4 regions of the Paenibacillus violae genome follow, and region 4 is predicted to be linked to each of the others. Evidence: riboswitches for the same ligand, from Rfam matches in the RefSeq annotation. Region 4 holds a riboswitch; each other region holds the start of a gene.

Region 1 (5,754 bases), on a different contig from region 4:
TGTTTTTGACAATATCAAGGTGGATGGCAAAATTTACGGCTTATTTCGTGCCCGCGATTTGTCCACCTATGGAGTTCTTTTCCGCAGCGACTGGTTGAAAAACGTAGGCTTAAGCGAACCGAAAACGCTTGATGATTTATATAACGTTTTTAAAGCGTTTACACTGAATGATCCTGACAAAAATGGCAAAGCGGACACGGTTGGTTTGACGGAAGAGAAAACGATGGACGGTTTTGGCGTCATAGCCTCCATTATGGGTGCTCCGAATTCCTGGGAAGTAAAGGAGGGCAAATTAAGTCCTGATTTTCTAGCGCCAGAGTATTTCGAAGCGATGAAATTTTATAAAAAGCTGTACGACGAGAAGCTCATTAAGCAGGACTTCCCTGTTCTGAACAATCAACAGAAGAAAGACGATATCAACCAGGGCAAAGCTGGAGCGGTGATTTCGAATATGATTGACGGAGCGGGTTATCAGGCATCGCTTTCCAAAACGTTCCCTGGCGCAGATATAGATGTTGTCTCCCGAATAAAAGGGCCTAAAGGCGAGAGATTGCCGGGCGGCGTAGGCTATAACAGTGTGTTTATGTTCCCGAAATCAAGTGTGAAAACCGAGGCGGAGTTAAAACAAATTCTAGGCTTCTTTGATAAAATTTCCGATCAGAAGATGTTGGATTTGCTGGGCTGGGGCATCGAAGGCAAACACTATAAGATCGAAGACGGCAAGCCGGTATTTATTGACCAAAAGCTGCAGGACACCGAAGTAGGCTCCAGTTATCTGCAGCTTCAAATCGCCAAGTATACGGCAAAAACGACGGGGAAAGAAACACCGCTCATGGAGAAATACGGCAAAATGATTAAAGAGAACGAGGCTATCGCGGTCAATAACCCGACGAATCCGCTCGTTTCCGAGACACAAACGACCAAAGGCAGCGAGCTGAAGCCGATCATTGACGACGCCCGTACGAAGTATATCTTGGGTAAAATCGATGAAGCAGGCTGGAAGCAAGCTATCGAGCAGTGGAGAAAAGCCGGCGGCGATAAAGTCATTGAAGAGTTCAGCGCGCAATACGCGAAGAGCGGCAAGTAAGGCAGCAAAATAGCAGAGGCGGCCCTAAGGTAGAGAGATCTACTTTAAGGACCGCCTCTTATGCGTATGACAGTTTAATTCCATCCTTTAGCAACCATCGGTTTCTTCTTCGTTTTCTTGAACAATCTATAAAATAAGCCGAGTTCCTTTTTCCGTTTGAGTGTGGCTTTGATACCTTCAAGCAGCAGCATTGATCTAAGTTCGTCGCGACGGTTTAACGTATGCAGTCTTTTGATAAATAGCTTGTCCATGCGAACATCCCTCCCATTCATCTATCTCCATTATAAACGGGATCTGCGAATTTGATTGTCGCTTTGTAGAGAGGGATTGCACTTGTTTTGTCGAAACTGGAGCGGGTAGCCCTCGATTTCCTTCAAGTCCCTATAGGCAGATGAATCACTGTACAGTATTATCTAACTTAGGGTGATATCATATGTTCATTTCTCCTATGCTTTTGCAAGACGCCAAAGATAATAGACCTTATAACAGCAAACATCATATTGCAGAACTTAAGTTTGACGGTTTTAGGTGCATTCTTTCTAATTTGGACAAACTCTATGTATATACGAAAGACAAGCAATTGGTTACGCATAAATTTCCTGAGCTGTTCCAATGCCCGATTCCCGAGGGAACGATCCTTGACGGTGAATTGGTTATTTTGGATGATCAAGGTAAACCGGACTTTGAAGCGATGTCAGCTAGATTTTTAAATCCGACAGACTTATCGCCTGTTGTATTTTTTGCATTTGATATTTTAAAATACAAGGGAATTGATGTCACTGAATTACCCTTGCTTAAACGCAAGGAGCTGTTGGAGCAAGCTTTCATCGAGAATGACAGGTACAAAAGGGTGAAGGTTTACGAGGGTAAAGCGGTGGATTATTTTGAGAAAATCCGGCAGGATGGGCTTGAGGGCATCATTTTGAAGTCGAAAAAAGAAAATTTCAAGTACGAGAGCAACAAGCGCTCCAGGCAATGGCAAAAAGTGATTAACTGGACTTATGCAGATGTTTATATTTCTGGTTACAGGAAAAATAATTTTGCTTTGCTGGCGTCCATTGATTCAGCGAATGGTTTGAAGATTCCGGTTGGGGTGATTGAGACCGGGGTAACGCCTCTGCATCAAAAGGCGCTCGATGGCGTGAAGCACCGCTTAGTCTACAAAGAGGACAATCATTTTGCTTATATGGAACCGCGGCTAATGGCCAAAATTAAGACGAAAAATTGGACGAGAAACGGAAGGCTTCGTTCGCCGGTTTTCATGGAATTTGTGATGTAAAAAAAGACTGGATCACCAAGGAGGAAGTGGTGGTGCAGTCTTTTCTCTGTACATGCTGTTGTTACATGCGTCTAAAGTTACCGGTGCTGCCGCTTAGCTGCTGCTCAGCGATTTGAATCAATCTTCTCGTAATGTGTCCGCCGATTGCGCCGGTATCACGAGTAGCCATGTAGCCATAATACCCGTCCTGAGGAATCTGAATACCTAGTTCCTGAGCGACCTCGTATTTCATTTGCTCAAGAGCTGATTTTGCTTGTTGCACAAGTAATGTATTGCTTCTACTGCTAGCCATTTGGATTCACTCCTTTATTTGGTGTATGAGTATTTTGTGGAAGTTATGGTTTTTTATTCATGGTTGTTGGAAAATTTTTTGTGGATCGATGATTACGCTTTCATAAAACGTTGGAAAATTTTGCGGCATGTTTTCGGAAAAACCCCGTGTTACAATCGGAAAGATCGATTATGGTCAAAAAACTTAGAAGGCCGAAGCTTCTTTGAAAGCACGGGGGACCCAATCTTTGGGGTGAAGTCGCTATGAACGCGACCGGGTGATTACTCTTTGACCCGAATCCGACAGCTAACCTCGCAGGCCGCAAAAAGGAGAGATTTCTATGTTAAAACGTTATAAACAGCTAGTCGTAACCGGTGCTATTGGACTAAGCGTCCTAATGAGTTCCAGCGCAGCCATGGCGGCATCCGCCACGTACACGGTGTCAGACAACGATACCATGTGGTTGATCTCCCAGAAGTATGGCGTAAGTCTCACTTCGCTGATTCAGGCTAACCCTCAGGTTGCCAACCCGAATGTGATCTGGTCTGGGATGACGTTGAACCTTCCTGGCAGCACAGGGACAAGCGGCGGCTCTCAAACACCAGCCCCGTCAGTGCCTGCTCCATCTACACCAGCTGCCCCATCAACGCCAGCTACATCTGCGCAATCCGCTTTTGCCAGCCAAGTCGTTACATTAGTTAACCAGGAACGTGTAAAAGCTGGGCTACAAGCGCTCACCAGCGATAGCGCCCTTACAGCTATGGCGTTGGATAAAGCCAAAGATATGTACAACAACGACTATTTTGATCATACGTCGCCGACCTATGGGTCACCTTTTGATATGATGAGCACTTATGGTATTCCTTATTCCTATGCAGGTGAGAACATTGCTAAAGGACAACCTACACCAGAGGCCGTAATGGAGGCCTGGATGAACAGTACGGGGCACCGTGAAAATATTTTGAACCCCAATTACACAAAAATTGGCGTCGCCTATTATAACGGAGAATGGGTGCAGGAATTTATCAGCAACTAATGCTCTATAGCGAATCCAAAAAACAACCCTTGTGATTCCCCAGTCGGGAATTCGCAAGGGTTTTATTTATATTTCAACTTGGCAACTCCCCACATCAAGAGTGGCAGAATGATCCCATGGAGGGGTAATAAATAAGGAATCGCGATTTTTTGTGGAAATAACACGGAACTATCGATAAAGTCCCGAGGGATCAAGGTAAGCAGCGCGATAACCGGTGCTACGAACCAAATCATACGTCGCCATTTTTTAAGGCCGAAACTTTGAGCTGTTCCATATGTACACACGAAAAAGTAGAGAGATACTTTAGTGAACACACTAATAATCCAGATGGCGATAACAAAGGAATCCAGGTTTTGAAAAAAGTCGAAATAGGAAATATAACGAATCAAATTAAAATAAGGATAGGTTTGGCCCGAAGGGGCGATGTGTCCAAATACGGAAAGGATTAAGAAAGTCGAAATGCTTGTTAACAGACCAGCAGCAGCAACCCCGAGTATGGCTGGTTTCACCCCATCTTGAGGCTTTGATAGAAAGCCCATGATGACGAGCAGAAGGATGCAGTCTCCAAGAAACGTTGAAGTCGGCAGCGCTCCTTTTAAGATTGTCATCGCACCGGTATCCACATAGAAGGGAAGGATATTGTTAATATGGACATTTTTTAGGCTCAGCAAGAGAGGAATAGCAATCCCAAGAAGGGTTAAAGGTCCTAAGATTTCGCAGCATCTCGCGATAACCTCTATCCCCGAGAAAGTTACATAAATCGCAACGAGGAGCATGCCTAGCATCGGGACAAGGATTGGAGTTTTGGGCAGAATAGTCGCAACGATGAACTCTGCGTACTGCCTTATAATGATAGCAAGCACGCTGTACCAGTAGATGAAATACACCACCGTAACCGTATAGCCGATGTATCGACCAAATAATCTCTTTGAAAATTCAACGATGGTTTGTCCTGGATGATATAGACTCAACCGTGAGCAAACATAAGCGACCCCTGCACCTATTCCGGTTGCGCAAACGGTTGAAAGCCAGGCATCTTGCTTCGCAGTTTGGATAGATGGATTTATTGTCAGTAAAATGGTCATCCCCAGCTGCATGGTCAATATCATCCAGAATAATTGTTTCCCGCCAATCTGCATGTCCGTAAGTGCTCCTTTAATGATCTAAAAGTTTACCAAGAGGGTAGAAAATGTAATTTACCAACTGCGTCGGACCTGGCATTCCCGGATTCATAACTAAAGCGATCGCTAGAATCCAGCATAAGGCTAAAATAGAGAGATAAGCCGCTTTCTCTTTGGTCGGCCTGTTTTTCAAGCGAAACCATTGAAAGAGAGTGATGATCAGGCACGCGGCCATGCATATGGGAATGTCATTGGATGTCATTGGATATACTCCTATTCCTCTTCCTTTTCTTTTTCCTCTCGGGATCGAGAAGACTTGATGCTGGATAGCCCAGGACGCAGCATTCTGGCATCCGATTGTACAGTAACTTCGACGTTTGGGAAGATCTCGTTCCAACGTTTTTGGTTTTGCCGCCATTCCTTAGGGTACGCTCGGTGGAATTCCCCAGCGAAATCAAAAATGTCCGCTTTGTAACCTTGCTGAACCTTTCGCAAAGCGACTGCGACACGCTCTTCAATATCGTCATTCATAGCGGCTTCTACACGTTTAACAGCTTGGTGATCGGAGGCGAGATCCAGTGAAGTTGTATTTTGCAGGGCATCATCTTCCGTATGAATCCAGACGTTCATGCGCCACTTGCCATTTTCGATGATTGGCTGCAGTTTCGTCTTGCTTTTCAATAGTCGAAGGGAAACATGGCCGGAGGTACCTTCCGGCGTCACAGTAACGACGGCTGTTTTAATCTCGTCCCTGAGCCATAGCAGGCCGCGGGTGGTTGGATCGTCAATGGTGCCGACCATCTTATCGTCTTTGAATACAGCCGTATAATTGGTGAAACTCCCTGTGTCGTCGTGATTTCTCGGGGTGTTTGCCGCCAGAAGTTCAATATAAGGCAGGGCGGCAGCACTGGACGGATTCCCCAACATTTGTGCCAAATCCGCCAACGTTACACTAAGGAT
Region 2 (5,754 bases), on a different contig from region 4:
GGTTTATCTTGCGCGCTAGGTTCAGCGGTAGTGTTTGACCATTTCTTTTTTGCCATAAAAGGTTCACCTCTGTTCCATTTCTACATCCGGTTTACCCCTTTATTGTACACCTCTACTCATGCAAATGATAGGGCACCGTCGCAACGACGATATCTTTATCGGCTTGCAGCTTCGAGCGAATACGTGCGGCAGACTGGTTGTGGAGCAGGCGGTGCCACCATTTTTTCGGCATGAACTGGGGCAGGATCACCATGATCGATTGCTTTTCCGAAACATGGGTATCGACTCTTTCAATAAACTCAGCCAGCGGCTTCAAAATGGTCCGATAACGGGATTTGAACACGACAAGCCGAACGCCCGGATCCCACTTATCCCACTTCTCCTGCATCGCTTCTTCATCCTCATCCGAAAACGAGACGTAGAAAGCAATGACATTGGGAGATAAAGATTTGGCATAGTTCAAAGACTGCGCTACAACGCGGTGAATGCCCGCAACAGGTACAATGATTACAGGTTCCTTCACGCATACGCGTTCTTGTGTGATATCAATGCGCAGTTGTTTGGCTACATCATCATAGTGATTGCTGATTTTGGTTATTCCCCAAAGCAATAGCGGCGTCACAATAATAACAATCCAAGCGCCTTCACTAAATTTGGTAATACAGAAAATAATAAGAACGGCAAGGGAGACGATTCCCCCTAACCCATTAATAACGAACTTGCCGATCCAGCCAGCCGGACGTTCTCTGAACCACTTGCGGACCAAACCGCTTTGGGCAAGGGTAAAAGATAAAAAGACGCCAATCGCATAAAGTGGAATAAGTGCATCGGTTTTTCCTTTGAAAATGACGAGCAAGATACTTGCCAAAACACCTAACGTTACGATCCCGTAGTGAAACGACAACCGATCTCCCCGATACGAGAACATGCGCGGAAAGTTTTTATCCTGAGCCATAATGGATGCCAAAATAGGAAATCCGTTGAAGCTCGTATTCGCAGCCAATACTAGAATCAGCATGGTGCCAATCTGTGTGGCATAATACATGACGCCACGGCCAAACGCTTGCTCCGTAACCATCGACAAGACCGAAGTATGTCCATGCGGGTCAGGTGCAATTCCATAACCCAAGCTCAGCAAGGTGACGCCCCCGAAGACAATCGCCAATAGTGTACCAAGCGAAGCCAGGGTTCTCTTGGCATTCTTGACAGATGGCGTACGGAAATGCGGCACCGCATCGGATATCGCCTCAATCCCTGTCACGGCCGAGCAGCCGGATGAAAAGGCTTTTAGAATAACAAACAAAGTCAATGAGCTCGTCATCGAGCTGGGAACAACTTGGAATTCATGCATATTCATGGATCCTGTCAGCATATCGAAGATCCCTTTGCCGATCAGCAGTAAAATACACAGGATAAAAAAGTACGTTGGAATCGCGAACACCGTTCCGGATTCAGAAGTGCCCCGCAAATTCAGCCAAACCATCAACCAGACAAGCACTAAGGCTATGGGGACAATATAAGGCACTGTAACCGGGAATGCCGACGTTATCGCCTGCACGCCTGCTGAAATCGAAACCGCAACGGTTAACGTGTAATCAATCAGCAGTGAAACTCCGGTGAGCCTTCCCGACATCATGCCCAAATTTTCCTTGGCCACCATGTAAGCTCCGCCGCCCATTGGATAGGCCTCAATCACTTGGCGATAACTTAAAACAAGAAGCATGATTAAAGCAATAATCGAGATTGCAATCGGCAATGAGAAAGCAAAAGCAGCAACCCCAACAGTTGCAAGCTCTAGCAAAATTTGCTCCGTGCCATAGGCTACCGAAGACAGGGCATCTGAAGACAGGATGGGCAGAGCCTTCCATACCTGCATTTTCTCAGATTCCAGCTCCGCTGATTTCAGCGGTTTGCCGAATACAATCTTTTTCAATGAGTCACTTGTCATGCTGTGAAATTCCTCCAAATAACCTAGTTTTCAGCTTGATTTCCTTTTTTAGGCGCAAAAAAACACAAGGATAGACCTTGTGCTTAGCCACATGTTCTCCTTTCTCACGACCGCTTACGAGGTTAGCTGACGGGTTCGGGCTGCGAGAAATCTGCCCTAAAGGTAGCTGCCGCATGCGACAAGACACACCTTACTCACCCCGTTGAAACCTATGGTTCCCCCGCTTTTCTAATTAGAAAATTAAGCGAAATATTCAACTGTTAACGTACGAGTTGATACTACTCTCTTATTGGCTCATAGTAAAGGAGAGAATAATCTTAAAAAAGATTATTCCCTCCCCGCATTCATTTGATAATCCGCTTACAATGATGTAATCCTTTCAGTATCTCTGTTTTACTAGCTTATTGTCTGATTCATTAGATTTTCGGGTATTTCAGCAAAATTAATTTCTCACATGACGCTTCCTTGTGGCTTGTTTTTGCTTAAAAATCATCTTTTTGAAGATGAGTGGGATACCGCCAATGAGAAATAAATAGCGGGCATCGATTATCTTTTTGAGGAATGCGGCCAGCCTGCCTTTCACTTTTTTGACCTTCAGGATACCAATTGCTTCTCCGCGACCAAGCGAGGCGACCGTGCCTTTGTAATCGTAGGCAAAAGGTCGTAATGGCTTTCCACTCAGTGAATAGTATAAATTTTTTGCCGTATTACAACCTTGTTGGACGGCGATTTGGGCATTGGCGGGGTATGGCGTGCCTTCCGGGCTCATGACAATCGAGCAATCACCCGTAATAAAAACATCGGGAAACTGCAAGGAACGCAAGTAGTCATCCACTTTGACCCTGCCGCGTTGGACGTGGAAGCCCGCATCTTGCAGCAAGGAATTCCCACGAACACCTCCCGACCAAATGACCGTGCCGGCAGGTATGAATTGGCCGTCTCCCAACAGCACGCCGCCGGGCTCGCATGCCTTGATGGCGGTAGATAATTTATATTGAACCCCTTTGCGGCGCATCACGTCCATGCCGTATTCCACGAGGTCATTCGGCAATCCTGGCGGCAAAGCAGTAGGCGATGCTTCGATATTGATGATCTGAACAAGGGAAGGATCGACGTCAAACATGTGGCAAAGATCAGGAATTCGGTCAGCCAGCTCCCCAACAAACTCCGTGCCTGTAAAACCAGCGCCTCCAACAACGATTGTCAAATATTCCTTATGCTTGGAATCCAATTTATATTTAGCGAACATATACTGTGTATGCTGACGAATGAAGCGAACACTGTTAATGCTGTTAATTGTCATCGCATACTCGCGCAATCCCGGAATGCCGAAGGTTTCCGTCTCACTCCCAAGCCCCACGACCAAGTAGTCGTAGGTGAGGACTTCGTCCGTCAGAACCACCTTTTTTTCCTCAGGTACGATCTGCTGAACCGTTGCTTTGATAAAATGAATTTTCCGCTCATCGATCAGATCCTTAATTGCTACACGCGCATTCTCATGATGATCAGTGCCGGCTGCCGGCATATGCAGATGTGTCGTCATGTAGTGATAGTCGTGTTTGTTCACCAGCGTGACCGCCACTTCATCTGCTTTGATCAGCTTCTGCAGCCTTATTGCCGTTACAAGCCCACCGTACCCAGCTCCCAGAATAACCACCTTCGGTCTACTCATCTGAATCCTCTCCTCCGATTACATCATCTTTTTTCTCTACCATCGTTGGTGAAAAAGATCGACCAAACCATCCAGGGTTGTCATGTGAAAAAAATCACATACTCGTTCAGGGCGTACACATGGTTTGGCTCATCATTAGTATATGTGCCTCTTTCCTAAAAATCACTGGAACATTGCCTAGCTTGGTCAAAAAAGGCTGTGTGGTATGGGGGGCGGGTGCAGCGGCATAAGTGCGCGGGGCGAGGGGATGCGGGACGTAGGGCGAGAGCGCGTGGCGGGCACGTGGCGGACCAAGACATTGAACGGCGTGGCGAGCGCATGGCGGGGCTAAGGAGTTGGACCGCGGGCTGGCGATGCCTCGCCTCTTCTCATTGGATAAATTCCAATGAGAACTCCTTTTTGAGGCCGGATTTCCGCGTTCCGTTGGATGAAATCCAACGAAGCACGCCGCAACAGCCCACAGGATGCCAATTTCCCCCTACCTATTGGATTTCATCCAACCAAACCAGCATTTTAGCAAGGAAATTCGCACTTTCATTGGATTTTCTCCAACGGGAATCCACCCGTTCACTGCTCACCCTCAGCCTCCAACCTGGTTTTATCCTCTAACCGGCGCAAGCGAAAGCTGTTCATGCCCGCCACGCCCAACTCTTCCAGCAGGCCAAAATTCGCCCATGCGCCTACGACAGCTCCAATGCCAGGGACAAGCTGCAGCATTTTACGGAAATCAATAGTGTCCCGATATTCCTGCTGCAGCTGCTGCCAATCCACTTGATCCATATAGGCATCAGACGGCGGAAAGCCGCTTGCGACCTCGTGCCAATTCTTGATCGTGTCTAATAGAGCAGGTTTTTTCGCTGGACTAGAGAACGCAATTTGAAACACATACAGGATAAACAAACGCTCTCTATAGTCCTTCGTGGAGTAGCCATAAGCGTGCGCAAGCTCGAACAGAAATTTCAACTTGATCCCGATCAAAATCGGGAAGTCTGCCAGGCCGAGCAGAATCCCTCCCGCTCCCGTACCTGCTCCCTCGGCAGCCGCAATCTTTTTATAAAGCGACAGCAGTTCCTCTGCTTTCGCATCACTTTCAGCTAGAGAAGCGCCTACAAGCGGGTCATTCTGAGGGATATAGTTCATCCCGAACAATGTCGTCTGAAACATCCCTCTGACGGTGGCCGTGATCGTTTTGTGCACCTTTTCCGGGATGAGCTTATTGATGTTTGTGGAGACGGATTTCGAGGCTTTTTCAAGCAAATTTGGGGTCTTCTGTTGACGTATTTCCCAGAGCTTCACTTTACGCAGCATTTGCTGCTCATAGATGGTGTAATCAGAAAATTTCATGCTTGTCACCGCCGTCCGAGTTTCTTAGTCAAAGTATAGTATACGGGGCTTGCATCCTCAAGATTCCCCCTCGATCTACAGCCGCCAAGCACAAAAAGAGCAGCTCCTCCAGAATGAGCTGCTCTCTCCCTATTAGTAACGCATAACGATCAGCACGCCAAAAACAACTACGCTCCAAATAACGATCAACGTGTCCTTGGGCTGCCAGCTCAGTGTGCTTTTTTTCAGCAGCTGCTGCTTGCCATCGATTTTTTTCATTTCCATCGCTACGGTCATTTGCTCAGCTTTGTGAAACATGGCGAGGAGCAGCGGTACAACCAGCGCCGGGATATCTCGCATGCGTACCATGCCGGGTCTGATCGCTGCTTTGCCTCTGGCCCTCACTATCGCCGAAAATCGCTGCCACTCCCGCAAAATAAGCGGGATGAACCGAAACAAGAGCGAGACTGCCAAAGCAAATGACTCCACCGGCAGCTTCATTTTGCGAAAAAAAGACAGCGCCCAATTCAGTCCCTGCACAAGCTGACCATACGGCGTAGACACGGCCAGCCAGTAGCCGGCCATCAGGATCAGGAACAAGCGCGTGAGGACGAAGCCCGCGCTCCACGCGCGCTCTGACGCGAAGCCAAGCGGGAATGGCCCGTCGGCCGTCCTCCACTCCAAGCCGGCCAGCACAATGGAGAGGAACATGAAGATCACGAACGGGACGGCGATCTTCCAACTGCCGCGAATCGCGGCGCGCGGAAGCCCGAGGGACGAGAGGCCCAAGAGCAGCGCAGAAGCCGCGAGG
Region 3 (5,754 bases), on a different contig from region 4:
TTGAGTAAAGATCACAAGGCAGCCAGAGTAGTATGGGAACGTTCTAGCGGAGGCTTTCATATAGCGGATATCGTTTTAAAAATCAAATCCACAATATTGAATAAAGAAGAAAATATATGGACACTAGTTAATCAAGAGGAACTACTATAGGTAACGACCACGGTTCATAATTAAGCAATAATGAATCGCTCAACTAACCCAGAACTATAGCTTAATAAACACCAGGAAGGTAGTCGACATCAAGCGGCTGCCTTTTCCCCGCTAAGTGGCAGTTTACTTCAATAAGGGGGAACAAGTTTAATAACAGAGGTGACTTGAGATTTGAATTTTTTAAAGATTGTGATGATAGCAGCAGTCGTATTTACGTTGTTGGGATGTCAAGGGAAATTAAGTACGGAACCTACTGGGCAAGGGTATATCTTTGAAGTAAGTGACAGCGGAGTATTAGTTCTGGATAATATTAAAGACACCGATTTGGGTAAAAAATGGCGAGATATATCAGGGAGCTATTCAGGAAATGCTATTTGGCTAAAAACTTCGACCTCAAAACATTCAGTAGGACAAAAAGTAAGATATTGGGTAGATGGTGGAATTAATGAGTCTTTTCCAACACAGGCGAGTGCTAAAAAGATAGAAATAATTAATGATTGAACTAACGGGTAAAAAATTTTAAATTTTCAAAGGGCTACCGCGTAGCAGGCCTTTTCCTCGCGAACGGGCAGCATTCTAGAATGAATAAAAATCTCGATTTCATTAACAATTTATCCGAAAATTATCCAATTTAGTGATATACTTTTATTTAAGTGCACTAAAACATAAGTTTTAAGGAGTGATAAAACAAATGGTCAGAGAAGCGTTATTTAAATCAAGCATTTTATTTATGGTATTAGGAGGACTCTTTATTACCTCAGCTGGTTTAATCTATACAATTGAACGTGCAGCTGCAAATATATCTGGGAATATAAAGGCTGCTGGCTTTATGGCTGGTCAATTACAAGGGCAAACTCCAATTCCAAAAATGCCAGGATTTATTGATAATTTTTATGTCCCATCACTCACTGTGCTTGGTATCATTTTATTGGTTTTAGGAACTAGAAAAGAATTAAAATAAAGTAACCGTACCTTAGACACCATATTTGAGTGTTGTTACGCTAACGTAAGAACGATAGTTGAATAACCAGAGAGCAGATCGCCGCGGACGGCAGCTGTTCTCTTTTTCTTTTAAGTAAAGGGCAGATAAACGGGGTATGATATAATCTTTCTGTGGGGAGATGATACTATGTCTAGTACAGAATGGAACACTGAGCTTTTGGAGAATGAGAATCCTACATACGTGAAACAAGTAATCAGTCGTATTGAAAACCCAGAATTATTGCATGCCATCGCACTGAATTATAATTGGGATAACGGTTTTGAATTGCCAAATTGGTTAGCGGAGAATAGGTATTGCGAGTTTGGAACAGCACTATTATTGTTCTATAGGTCTGACGGTTACGTATTTTTAAATAGTAATAAGGAAATGACAACAGGAAAAACAGAATGGTTTGGATTCATTAGTGACCTTTTTAATAAATTAATGAAAAATCATTTTAACATATCGAAAGTTTCTTACCAACCAGAATTGTCTAGAGTACAAAAATACAAATTAAAAAGGGCTAATCCAAACATACCCGAAGTCATTTTTGAGGGGGTCTAATTCCTGTTAACCATTGAGCTAACTGGAGAATTATATTTAGTTTAAATATGCGGTATAGTTACCAAGCTTATGTTTCATTAAGTAAGGGGATTGATGTGATGAAGAAAATATCAATAGAAGAACTTTATGTACTGTATGTTGATACGATTAAGCGATGCGGAACTTACCTATTAGACTCTGACGATGTGGTAATTGGATATAACATCTTTGAAGAGTTCGATATTGGTGCTATAACATTTTTACACACCGACAACTTAAAAAAATTAGTCTATGATGGGCTAATTAGTTATGAAATAATGTTTAAAAGTTCAACTTTAAGAAGTAAATTTCTAGCATTACAGCAAGGTGATGAATGGAATATTAATGCGGTGAGGCACTCATCTCAATGGAAGGAAATTCTTGAACTGGCTGATGAGATCAATTCAATGGTAGTGCGTTACGCTAACGGGTAACGTTAGTTGAGAACAACAAAATGGCAGCTGATCCGGATGATCAGTTGCCATTTTTGTTGAAGTAAAGGGCAGAAGAATGGAGTAAATCAAATACGAGCATTTTGCACATTTATCGGTATGAACGGATAAATAGACGATTATATCATGCCCCCGATTGCATCCCCTCATATTGTAGTGCGAGGGGGTGATGAAACATGGCGCAACCGATAAATATCGGAGCAAATAGCATAGCTAAGATCGGCGATCGTTTTTTTATGATTGTTGAGGTGGAGGCGATAACAACTGGAGTTGAAATTGATCCAGTATTTGGAGTGCGGACGACCGCACAACAAGCAGCAGCACTCCTTCGTGCAGGTGTAAAGCGTACGACATTTGCAAAAGTAGATCCGAAACCTACTAGGACAACGAAAGTCGAGTTGAAAGGCGTATTGTTTGCCAACGGACGGATTTTCAAGGTATTCGACGTGGAAAACGCGACGAGCGACATTTCCGTCTTAGTGCGGATCAACCTAGCTCAGGCGCAAAGGCTTATCCGAAACGGTACACGTATCATCAAGGTTTATAGAAAACCATTCTAAAACAGCGAAGGAGCTGCGCACACAGCTCCTTTTTCAAGTACAAACTCATTGGATTGGTACATAACTCTACACATCATGGTTCAAGAAGTAAGTTTTTTACAGAGAGCCCCTGTATCTTGCATTTCATTCAACTACAGTATTTGATTAAACTAACGGAAGAACGTTTGTTCAATAAAGGAATTTAGGGTTGCATATGATCGATGACCTTGCTGCGTTAACCGCAGTAAAATTGAACTATTAGTTGAAAATAGACATAAAAAATATTAGATTAAAGAAACGGGGGAACCAAGTTTTCTGGGGTGAGTACACTTTTTAAGTGTTAGGGTTAACTTTCAACCCGAATCCGTCAGCTAACTTCGTCAGCGTAGAAAGAAAATGATAGAAACATTAAATGGGTTCCTTTATATTTAGGGCTCTATTCCCTCGCTTCCTTTTTTCGTTCAAGAGAAAAAAGGAGGAATTAGACATGCTTCTTAAGAGAGTAACCAAAGAGGTGAAGAACCTTTTTCAATCGACAAGATTAAACACTTCTGTACAACGTCAAGAAGAGATTCTTCACTTAAAGCGAAGGCTGGAGGAGTTCGACATTCAATTTTCCAATTTGGCGTATCGGCCATCAGGCGTCGAAACACAGACTTTATTGGAAATAAGCAAAACGGTCGGACAAAACAATAACTTGCTAAACCAGCTAAGTTTGGAACGGGAATTAGCGGATCAACAATTACTAGCCAATCGCGTCGGCATTTCCCTAAAAATTTTGGAGGAACATCACAAATTTATCGTAACCATGGCTCATATTTTTGGTGGTCCGTATCCTTGCCTCAGAGAGTAGATTAAAAGCAGTATTATATGAGTTTCGTTGAAGGATAAAGCTGTATTTTTAGGTTGCTAATTCTACATTAAGCCCGTCATAACTAGCTTTTTTTGATCGTATGTTATGGAAGTCCTTCACATTTAATTCATAATTCAATAACAGAAAACGATACTTGAAATACGGCAGGCAGCTGAGGCAGCCTGCTTTTTTCATTGAACTAAAGGGCAGGTTAGTAGAAGAAGTTTTGATATTTTGATAAAATGTACTTAAAGTGGCAAAAAGAGGAGGATAATTATGAATAGTCAATATCCAATTGGTAAATTTACTATAAAAGAGGTAATAACCAGCGATGATGTTAAACGCTGGATAGGTGAAATAGAAGAAGCACCGATGAAATTATTTGAAGCTGTAAACGGTTTAACAGAAGAACAACTGGCAACTCCCTACCGACAAGATGGCTGGAAATTAAGTCAGGTTGTACATCATTTAGCAGATGCACATATGAACGGATACATGAGGGTTAAGTTAGGATTAACCGAGGAACAACCAACAATAAAATCTTACGATGAAGTTTCTTGGGCGAAATTATCGGATAATAGTTTACCCATTGAAGTATCATTAAATATTTTTTCATCCATACATAAGCGTTTAGTTGTATTATTAAAATCACTTGACGAGAAAGAACTTAAAAAGACTATCAACCACCCTGACAGTGGTTTTATAACCATAGAAAAACTTATAGCCACTTACGCTTGGCACGGCAAACATCATATCGCTCATATTACATCTTTAAGAGAGCAAAAAGGTTGGTGAAAATGACAAACCCGTTAGTCAAGTAAAAAGCTTAATATTTGGAGGTTCATTTGTAATTGCAGAAGAATTTATTTTTGAATTAATTTGAAGACTTGGACACATCGGTTGAGCATGTGAAGAACATTCAACTAACGCAGAACGATAGTTCAATCAATGTTATAAGAAGGAAGCCAGCCCAGTGGGTTGGTAGCTATTTCTCAAGTAATGGGCAGTTATCATTAATAAGATTATGTTGAAATATGGTTGTGAGCTGATTGGCGAAGTGTGATTTTATTGAGGGTAAAGAAATGTCCTCACTATTATGGAGGGAGTTACTTGGTTGAAGAATGGTCAAAATGGAAACCTGAGAAATTGGATGTACTCCCGGCAGCAACCTATCTAAAACGCCTTACTAGAGATGACGATATACTTTTAATTTCTTTTGAAACAGAAGAAGAAGGTAAATTGGTTAATGTGACGTTTAATAAATTTGTCTTTTCTTATCGCTCAACTGATGAGGGGAACCGTTTAAAATTACTTGTAGATCTAAATATTAAGTATGGCGAGGATTTTTACAAGGACTGGCGCTTCTTTAAAATTAAAAATTCTCCGTACATCCGGTGGCTTCATGAAGAAAATTGTGGGATCTACCGGGAAGAGGACATATATCATTTCGTTTTTATAACAAATATGGAACTAATAGAGGTACTGGCAACTTATGATCCGGAAGTGAAAATCGTAGAGTTGCATTCAGAGATAGAGAAATAAAACTAAGCTCAACCATGTGCTGTCACACGGTGTTTTTTTAGTTGAACGAACGGGACAGGTAGTTCAATAAGAAACGAAGACGAGGCTGCCGGCATTTATCGGCAGCCTCGTTGAACTAAAGGGCAGTTATGCTCAATAACTCTCGCTCATTATATGGTATAATTTGGGATAAAGGAGGGCTTTTATTGACAGCTATTATTAATAAAAATGGTTATGAACTTATAGAGTGCATTTCATTGAATGAACATGAACTAATAAATTATGAGCCATTAGCAGGTTCGTACGCAGTGGTGAGGTACGACGGGAATTATCTAATTTGTTTTAACACATGGAGGAAACAATGGGAAGTACCTGCCGGAGGAAGAAATGATAATGAAACGGCTAAAGAATGCGCTATACGGGAGCTTTTTGAAGAAACAGCACAGGTTGTTCAAGATATGGATTTTAAAGGCCTACTAAAAGTTAGGAAACCAGATGGTACAATAAAATATAATCCCATTTTTTATACTGAGCTGGATTACATAGTCCCGTTTAAAAATAATAATGAAACAGATAGAATTTTATTTTGGAATTTAACCGAAGATGTTGGTTATATTGATGAAGTTGATGAGGCAGTTCTTAAATGGTGCAAGTCGATAAGCTAACTGGGAACGT
Region 4 (5,754 bases):
CGGAGTTTTATGCGGACTTCGGCTTGTATGATGTGAAAATTCAAGTGCCGGCGAACTACACGGTTGCCGCGACAGGTTTCCCTGTGAAACCGGCGGTGACGGAGAACGGGACGAAGACGTACCAATTTTATGCCGATGATGTGCATGATTTCGCATGGTCGGCTTCACCTCACTTCGTGTATGTGGAGGAACCCTTCTCTACGCCGCAAATACCCGGTGTGAAGATCAAGCTTTATCTTGATCCCAACCATCAGGATTTGAAAGACCGCTATATGTACGCTGCCAAAAAAGCGCTCTCCCGCTATAGCCAGTGGTACGGATCGTATCCTTACTCGACCTTGTCTATCGTTGTACCTCCTCCCGGAGGCAGCGGCGCAGGCGGGATGGAGTATCCTACGCTCATAACCGCTTGGGGCGCGGACGACAAAACGCCGGATCAGGAATTGGAACGCGTCGTTGTGCACGAGATCGGTCACCAATATTTCTATGGCCTTGTGGCGAGCAATGAGTTTGAAGAAGCTTGGCTGGATGAGGGCTTTACCTCCTACGCCGAGGATAAAGTGATGGAGGCCGACTTCGGGGCAACCCCTAATTTGCCTGTCGAGTCCAGCTACATTACTTCTCCGAATGCCCTGCGGCAAAACGCATGGGCCTATACCGGACATGATCAATACGCAGAAAATGTGTATACCAGAGGCAAACTCGTGCTGAAAGCCATCGAGAAACAGGTCGGCACCAAGACCATGGATCGTATCATGCGGACTTATTTTCAAAAATGGCAATTCAAGCATCCTTCTACCAAAGACTTTCAAAATGTGGTCGAGGATGTAACGAAAACGAAGTGGGACGACTTCTTCAATGAATATGTCTACGGCTCAATGATGGTTGATTATACGGTTGAAAGCATCCATGTGAAAGCCACTGGCAGCAAAGGAGCCGGCCCTTACGAGAGCACGGTCCTCATCTCCAAGCGTGGAGGCAATTCGCCCGAAGTGCCGATTCAGTTCCATTTCGCCGACGGTACGATGCTCGACAAAACGTGGGACGGCAAAGAGAGCAGCATTGAGTACAAACTAACCCACACGACGCCTATTGACTGGGTTCGTATCGACCCGAACTACTCGCTCATTCTTGAGAACAAGCATATTAATAACTTTATGCAAGCAGAAGTGGACACCAAGTGGAAACTCCGCCTGAATCTCGGCATTATCCAATTCCTGCAAGCTATTTTCGGGTGGGTAGCCTGGTAGGCGCCCACTCTACAAGGCAAGTTTGCCTTCAGAAAACAACGCTTAGGAGGGACACCGGTGACAACCTATCTCAAATCCGGCTTCAGGGCGGCTCTACGGCAACCCTTCGCTACGATTGTCTTGTTCATCTACCAAATGTGCTGGGGGATGCTCCTATATAAGCTTGTACAAGGGGTGTTAGTTCCCCTCATGCACCGGTTTCCCGGCGGCGATCAGCCGAAGCAAGCGCTCCAGCTTTTTCTGGCCGAAAGTCAGTTTCAGTTATTCAAAACGGATCTTAGCCACTCTTACTTGTGGTGGCTGGCCGGCCTGCTCCTGGCGCGCATGTTCCTTAGCCCGATGCTGAACGGCGGTGTCTATTATTCGCTCACCCATTCCGATCAAAATGCCGGCTACCGCTTCGTCCGCGGCATCAAGGAACTCACGCTCCCCTTCTTTGCCGTGTATTTGATTCGAATCGCCTTATCTCTGCTGCCGCTCATCTGGGTGCTGCCCAAAGTGCAGAAGGTGTTCGCTCACAGCACATCTTATGAACAGGCTTCCCTCGATTTACTGCCTTGGCTGCTGGGCATGCTGGTGTACGGTTTTCTGCTGCATCTGCTCTTCATGTATGTGCAGTTCGCCATTGCCGCACGTCTCGGCATTATATCCACAGTCCTAACGTTCATGCGGTACTCGCTTCCGATTATCGGCCTTTCTCTGATACTTTTACTGAGCTCAGGACTTTTGGCAGGGATCACGGTCACAACGACCTATATCTGGGCAGGTCTGGTAGCGCTAATCATTTATCAACTTTTCCCGCTTTTCCATATTTTCATGCAGATGTGGTCCATTACGTCGCAATTCCAGCTTCTTTCCGCCAAATTAAGTCGTTAAAAAGCAATAAATAAAACCATAAATGGTTTAGATTTGTTCAACCCCCTTGCAAAAGGGGGTTTTTTTGTCTGTAAAGCGAACCTTTACACATTTTTTCAGACCCAATTGCACGAAAAAGGAGGAATTTCGATGTTTATGACGAATTTAAGGGACTAGCATTAAAAAACCAAATATTTCATGCCGAATTCCTCATTTCTTGGGGAAACGGGGGAACCATACCGGGTGAATTGATCTTGCAAGACAGGGATCATAGGGAACCTTCAACCGAACCCTCCAGCTAACCTCGTAGGCACCGGAAGGAGACAAGCAGTTGAAAAAGGTTGTTGCTCTTCTTTTTAGTCTTGTTTTGTTTTTGAGTGTAGCTTTAGGGAGTGTGTCTGCGTCAGAATCCACATTGGACTCAACGGTTGACGAATTGATTGGAGTACCGTACCGCGATGCGGGAACGACAACAAGAGGCTTTGATTGCTCTGGTTTCACCGCGTACGTGTTCAACAAATTCGGCATTGACCTTCCTCATAGTTCAGCAGCTCAAAATAAAGAGGGCTACTGGATCGACAAAAGTGATCTTCGTAAAGGTGATCTTGTGTTCTTCGACACAGGAGGCAAAGGCATTTCTCACGTAGGCATCTACTTGGGTAACGGTGAATTTATTCATTCCGCATCCAATGAAGGCATCGTGAAAAACAAGCTGAGCGAATCCTATTATGCGAAAAGGTATGTATCCGCTAGACGTGTTCTGTGGGATGATATCTACAATCAACTAACTGCTGAATCCAAGTAATTTTCTTGTTCATCATGAATAAAAAGCCCAGACAAGCGTTAGCTCGAATGAGCTGCTTCTCAGGGCTTTTATTCATTTCTTGTGGCTGTTGTAACTTGACATAGCGTGTAAGCCGTCCTATAATTACGGCATCATGTTTCTAGGGTTCCGTGGCGCTGCAGCGCCAGTCTGGTCCGAGAGAAAACACACAGCGAATACGCTGTGATCACGGAGGGGAAAAAGCCCGGGAGTCTTATCGCATTCGCGATATTGCTTCCAGGCTTTTTCTTTTTGCCGCGGTCAGATGGGCATCTTCGCATACTTTCTTAAGGAGTGATTCACAGATGGCATGGCTTTACTTGGTCATTGCAGGTGTTTTTGAAGTAGTTTGGGCGATCTCACTAAAGTTCTCCAACGGTTTTACACGGCTGGTTCCGTCCAGCATCACCATTGTCGGCATGATCATCAGCTTTTATTTTCTGGCGGTGGCTACGAAAACTCTACCTATCGGCACCGCCTACGCGGCTTGGACGGGAATTGGCGCTGTAGGCGCGATTATTATCGGCACCCTATTTCTGAACGAGCCTGTTAGTTTACTGCGTATCCTATTCATGATCCTCATTCTGGTCGGCGTTCTCGGCCTTAAATTCACATCCGGACATTAAGCCAGGAGTTTCCTTCTTTCCTTGGGCCGATGATTCTTAAGCCACGATGTAGCTAACATACCAGAAGGAGCTGCCGACAAATATGCGCAGATGCTCCGACAGCGGCTTAAAGATTTCATTCAACTCTTCGTACGAATAGTAGTTTTTAATAATTTCATGCTTGGAGCCATCGGCCAGCTCCCTTCTTTTGTACGTATCTTCGCTATGTTCACTCGTAATCAGCTCGCCGCCTCTTCCCGGGACGTACACATTATCCGCCATAAAAACGCGGGCTCCCCGTCCAAGCCGCTCATGAAATCCTTGCAGAAACGAATCCAGACGATTTTTCGGGATATGCGAAAACCAGAAGTTGGCGATTCCGTAGTCAAAATCCCCTTGTACTTCCGAAAGCCGGTAAGCATCCCCTTCGACGAAAGAGGTATTATGCAGCGGCCAAGATTTGGCTGCAGCAATTTGCAGCACCTCCGGTCGAACGTCCACCCCAACGATGTGCTTGGCTGTTTCCGCCATGAACTGCGTCCAATATCCGGTACCGCAGGCCACCTCCAAGACACGGCTCCCCGTAACCTGCCTCTTCACGATATCCGCCAGCATCGCAAGTTCTTGCTGATAGTCCGCATCCTCGCGAGCATAAATCCGTTCATATTCGGCTGCTCGCGCGCCGTAGTAATCCTGCATGCCTTCTTTCTCTTCATTCAAAAGCCGCTGCCTATCCTTCACTTCGTGAACGATCCGTTGTTTAGCTGCCAATAAGTCGGCAAAAATAGCTCCGCCCTGCGAAGCATAATTCGCAAGTAGACCGTGCGTCGCCATCACAATAAGCTGTGTCATCGACAAGCCCGTTTCCTCAGCCATGCGCTCCAGATCGGTCTTCACCTTTTCAGGCAAGTAGACGGAAAGTCTTTTGGTCTTATCATTCTTATCGTCCATTGGGAGATTCCTCCTTTGCGTTTTTATTATATTAACATATATTATATGTCATTAAAACATATTAATTGTACTTTTTTTATGTGAGTAGAGAATTTAGGCTGCATGAAGAAGGCGACACCGGCCACTCACCCTCGCAAATCGCTCTAGTAAACATAGAATACAAAGAAAGTATATTCATATGTTGATAGGAGATGGAGAAATGATTCCCAAACAACGAATGGCTGGAAAACCGAGCAAAATTGTTCGGCTCCCCAAGAGCGCAGGCCTGCCCAGAAGCAAAGCCATGCTGATGTACCGTACGCAGCTTAGAAAATACCATAAGCCCGGTTCGGGTCGCTTTCTAAGTCAGCGCACGGTTTCGATCGGCACCGACAACTCGTGGTTCAATGCGCAAATCATTCCCCGCAACCCTGCGTGGGTGCAAGTTGCTAATGCCAACTATGTTTGGTACTCCGGCAATTTGAACAGTGAGAATGCCATCATTTCGACACGTTTCACGCTTTCTGAGCGTAGAGCCATTCTCGGCGCTTCTCTTTTCCTATCTGTCGACAATTATGCCGTTGTCATCATCAATGGCGTGCCGCTCCTCTTTGACGGACCGCAGAACACACCTTCCTTCTACAACCCGGGCCGCACTTTCGACATTCGCCGATTTGTACGGCGCGGACGCAATGACGTCGTTATCATCGCCTTTAACCTTGGCGGGTCGCGCACCGAGGAAAATCCTGCCGGCGTTGCCGCCAGGCTCGATTTTCGACTTAGCAACTTGCAATAAAAGATCTGTATATGAAAAGGCCGGGTCTCCATCCGTAGATGGAACCCGACCTTTTTTTACATGAACTGTCGTTCACTCCCGTAGCGGCGCTTCAATTGACTCAAGAAGAACTGCAGCGAGAGGAATAACAAGGCGAAGCTGGTCCCTACACTCAAAATAATCCAAGGATGCAGCCTAATATACCTGGAGCCGTAGGCGATAAGGGACAACCATTCCCCCGATGTCGTAATGGTAATGGAGTAGCCGGCGTCGCTGTCGCCAATCGTTTCCGTACCGCCAAGAACAATGTTAAAGACGGCTAATTGCCCCAGCAGGAAGAGCACTTGCATGAATTCGCTAAGGAACATGAACGTCATTTCATTCCTCATGCAGGGGATTAAATGCCGGACTGTACGGTGAAAAACAGAGCCGCCCATTAAACGCGATGCTTCAATAAATAATTTATCATTATAATAACGCGTTCGTTCGGCAATCTGATGAGCTAGCGGAAATACG

Evidence for each region. Region 4 has a riboswitch for cyclic di-AMP ahead of RQP52_RS26170 (C40 family peptidase). Riboswitches for the same ligand answer to the same signal wherever they lie in the genome.
Region 1: it holds a riboswitch for cyclic di-AMP, as region 4 does, so the genes downstream of both, RQP52_RS18060 (CAP domain-containing protein) here and RQP52_RS26170 (C40 family peptidase) in region 4, are expected to answer to the same signal.
Region 2: it holds a riboswitch for cyclic di-AMP, as region 4 does, so the genes downstream of both, RQP52_RS16755 (APC family permease) here and RQP52_RS26170 (C40 family peptidase) in region 4, are expected to answer to the same signal.
Region 3: it holds a riboswitch for cyclic di-AMP, as region 4 does, so the genes downstream of both, RQP52_RS27820 (hypothetical protein) here and RQP52_RS26170 (C40 family peptidase) in region 4, are expected to answer to the same signal.

The regions. Positions count from the first base shown of each region.
Region 1 is NZ_JAWCUD010000006.1:51,113-56,866, forward strand. It holds gene RQP52_RS18040 (extracellular solute-binding protein) at 1-1,087, shown strand, start outside; gene RQP52_RS18045 (hypothetical protein) at 1,162-1,338, opposite strand; gene RQP52_RS18050 (ATP-dependent DNA ligase) at 1,536-2,366, shown strand; gene RQP52_RS18055 (alpha/beta-type small acid-soluble spore protein) at 2,428-2,658, opposite strand; cyclic di-AMP (ydaO/yuaA leader) riboswitch at 2,838-2,973, shown strand; gene RQP52_RS18060 (CAP domain-containing protein) at 2,978-3,673, shown strand; gene RQP52_RS18065 (GerAB/ArcD/ProY family transporter) at 3,736-4,812, opposite strand; gene RQP52_RS18070 (hypothetical protein) at 4,829-5,056, opposite strand; gene RQP52_RS18075 (Ger(x)C family spore germination protein) at 5,068-5,754, opposite strand, start outside.
Region 2 is NZ_JAWCUD010000005.1:176,360-182,113, reverse strand. It holds gene RQP52_RS16760 (YqkE family protein) at 1-56, opposite strand, end outside; gene RQP52_RS16755 (APC family permease) at 113-1,948, opposite strand; cyclic di-AMP (ydaO/yuaA leader) riboswitch at 2,045-2,205, opposite strand; gene RQP52_RS16750 (NAD(P)/FAD-dependent oxidoreductase) at 2,391-3,620, opposite strand; gene RQP52_RS16745 (EcsC family protein) at 4,188-4,964, opposite strand; gene RQP52_RS16740 (ATP-binding cassette domain-containing protein) at 5,097-5,754, opposite strand, start outside.
Region 3 is NZ_JAWCUD010000011.1:308,738-314,491, reverse strand. It holds gene RQP52_RS27850 (hypothetical protein) at 1-150, shown strand, start outside; gene RQP52_RS27845 (YobA family protein) at 322-651, shown strand; gene RQP52_RS27840 (hypothetical protein) at 842-1,111, shown strand; gene RQP52_RS27835 (DUF4274 domain-containing protein) at 1,280-1,696, shown strand; gene RQP52_RS27830 (hypothetical protein) at 1,795-2,148, shown strand; gene RQP52_RS27825 (hypothetical protein) at 2,343-2,726, shown strand; cyclic di-AMP (ydaO/yuaA leader) riboswitch at 2,978-3,105, shown strand; gene RQP52_RS27820 (hypothetical protein) at 3,193-3,558, shown strand; gene RQP52_RS27815 (YfiT family bacillithiol transferase) at 3,835-4,353, shown strand; gene RQP52_RS27810 (hypothetical protein) at 4,669-5,100, shown strand; gene RQP52_RS27805 (NUDIX hydrolase) at 5,286-5,744, shown strand.
Region 4 is NZ_JAWCUD010000010.1:308,522-314,275, reverse strand. It holds gene RQP52_RS26180 (M1 family metallopeptidase) at 1-1,250, shown strand, start outside; gene RQP52_RS26175 (hypothetical protein) at 1,308-2,126, shown strand; cyclic di-AMP (ydaO/yuaA leader) riboswitch at 2,295-2,433, shown strand; gene RQP52_RS26170 (C40 family peptidase) at 2,437-2,910, shown strand; guanidine-I (ykkC/yxkD leader) riboswitch at 3,040-3,142, shown strand; gene sugE (quaternary ammonium compound efflux SMR transporter SugE) at 3,234-3,554, shown strand; gene RQP52_RS26160 (methyltransferase domain-containing protein) at 3,591-4,484, opposite strand; gene RQP52_RS26155 (hypothetical protein) at 4,663-5,259, shown strand; gene RQP52_RS26150 (hypothetical protein) at 5,316-5,754, opposite strand, start outside.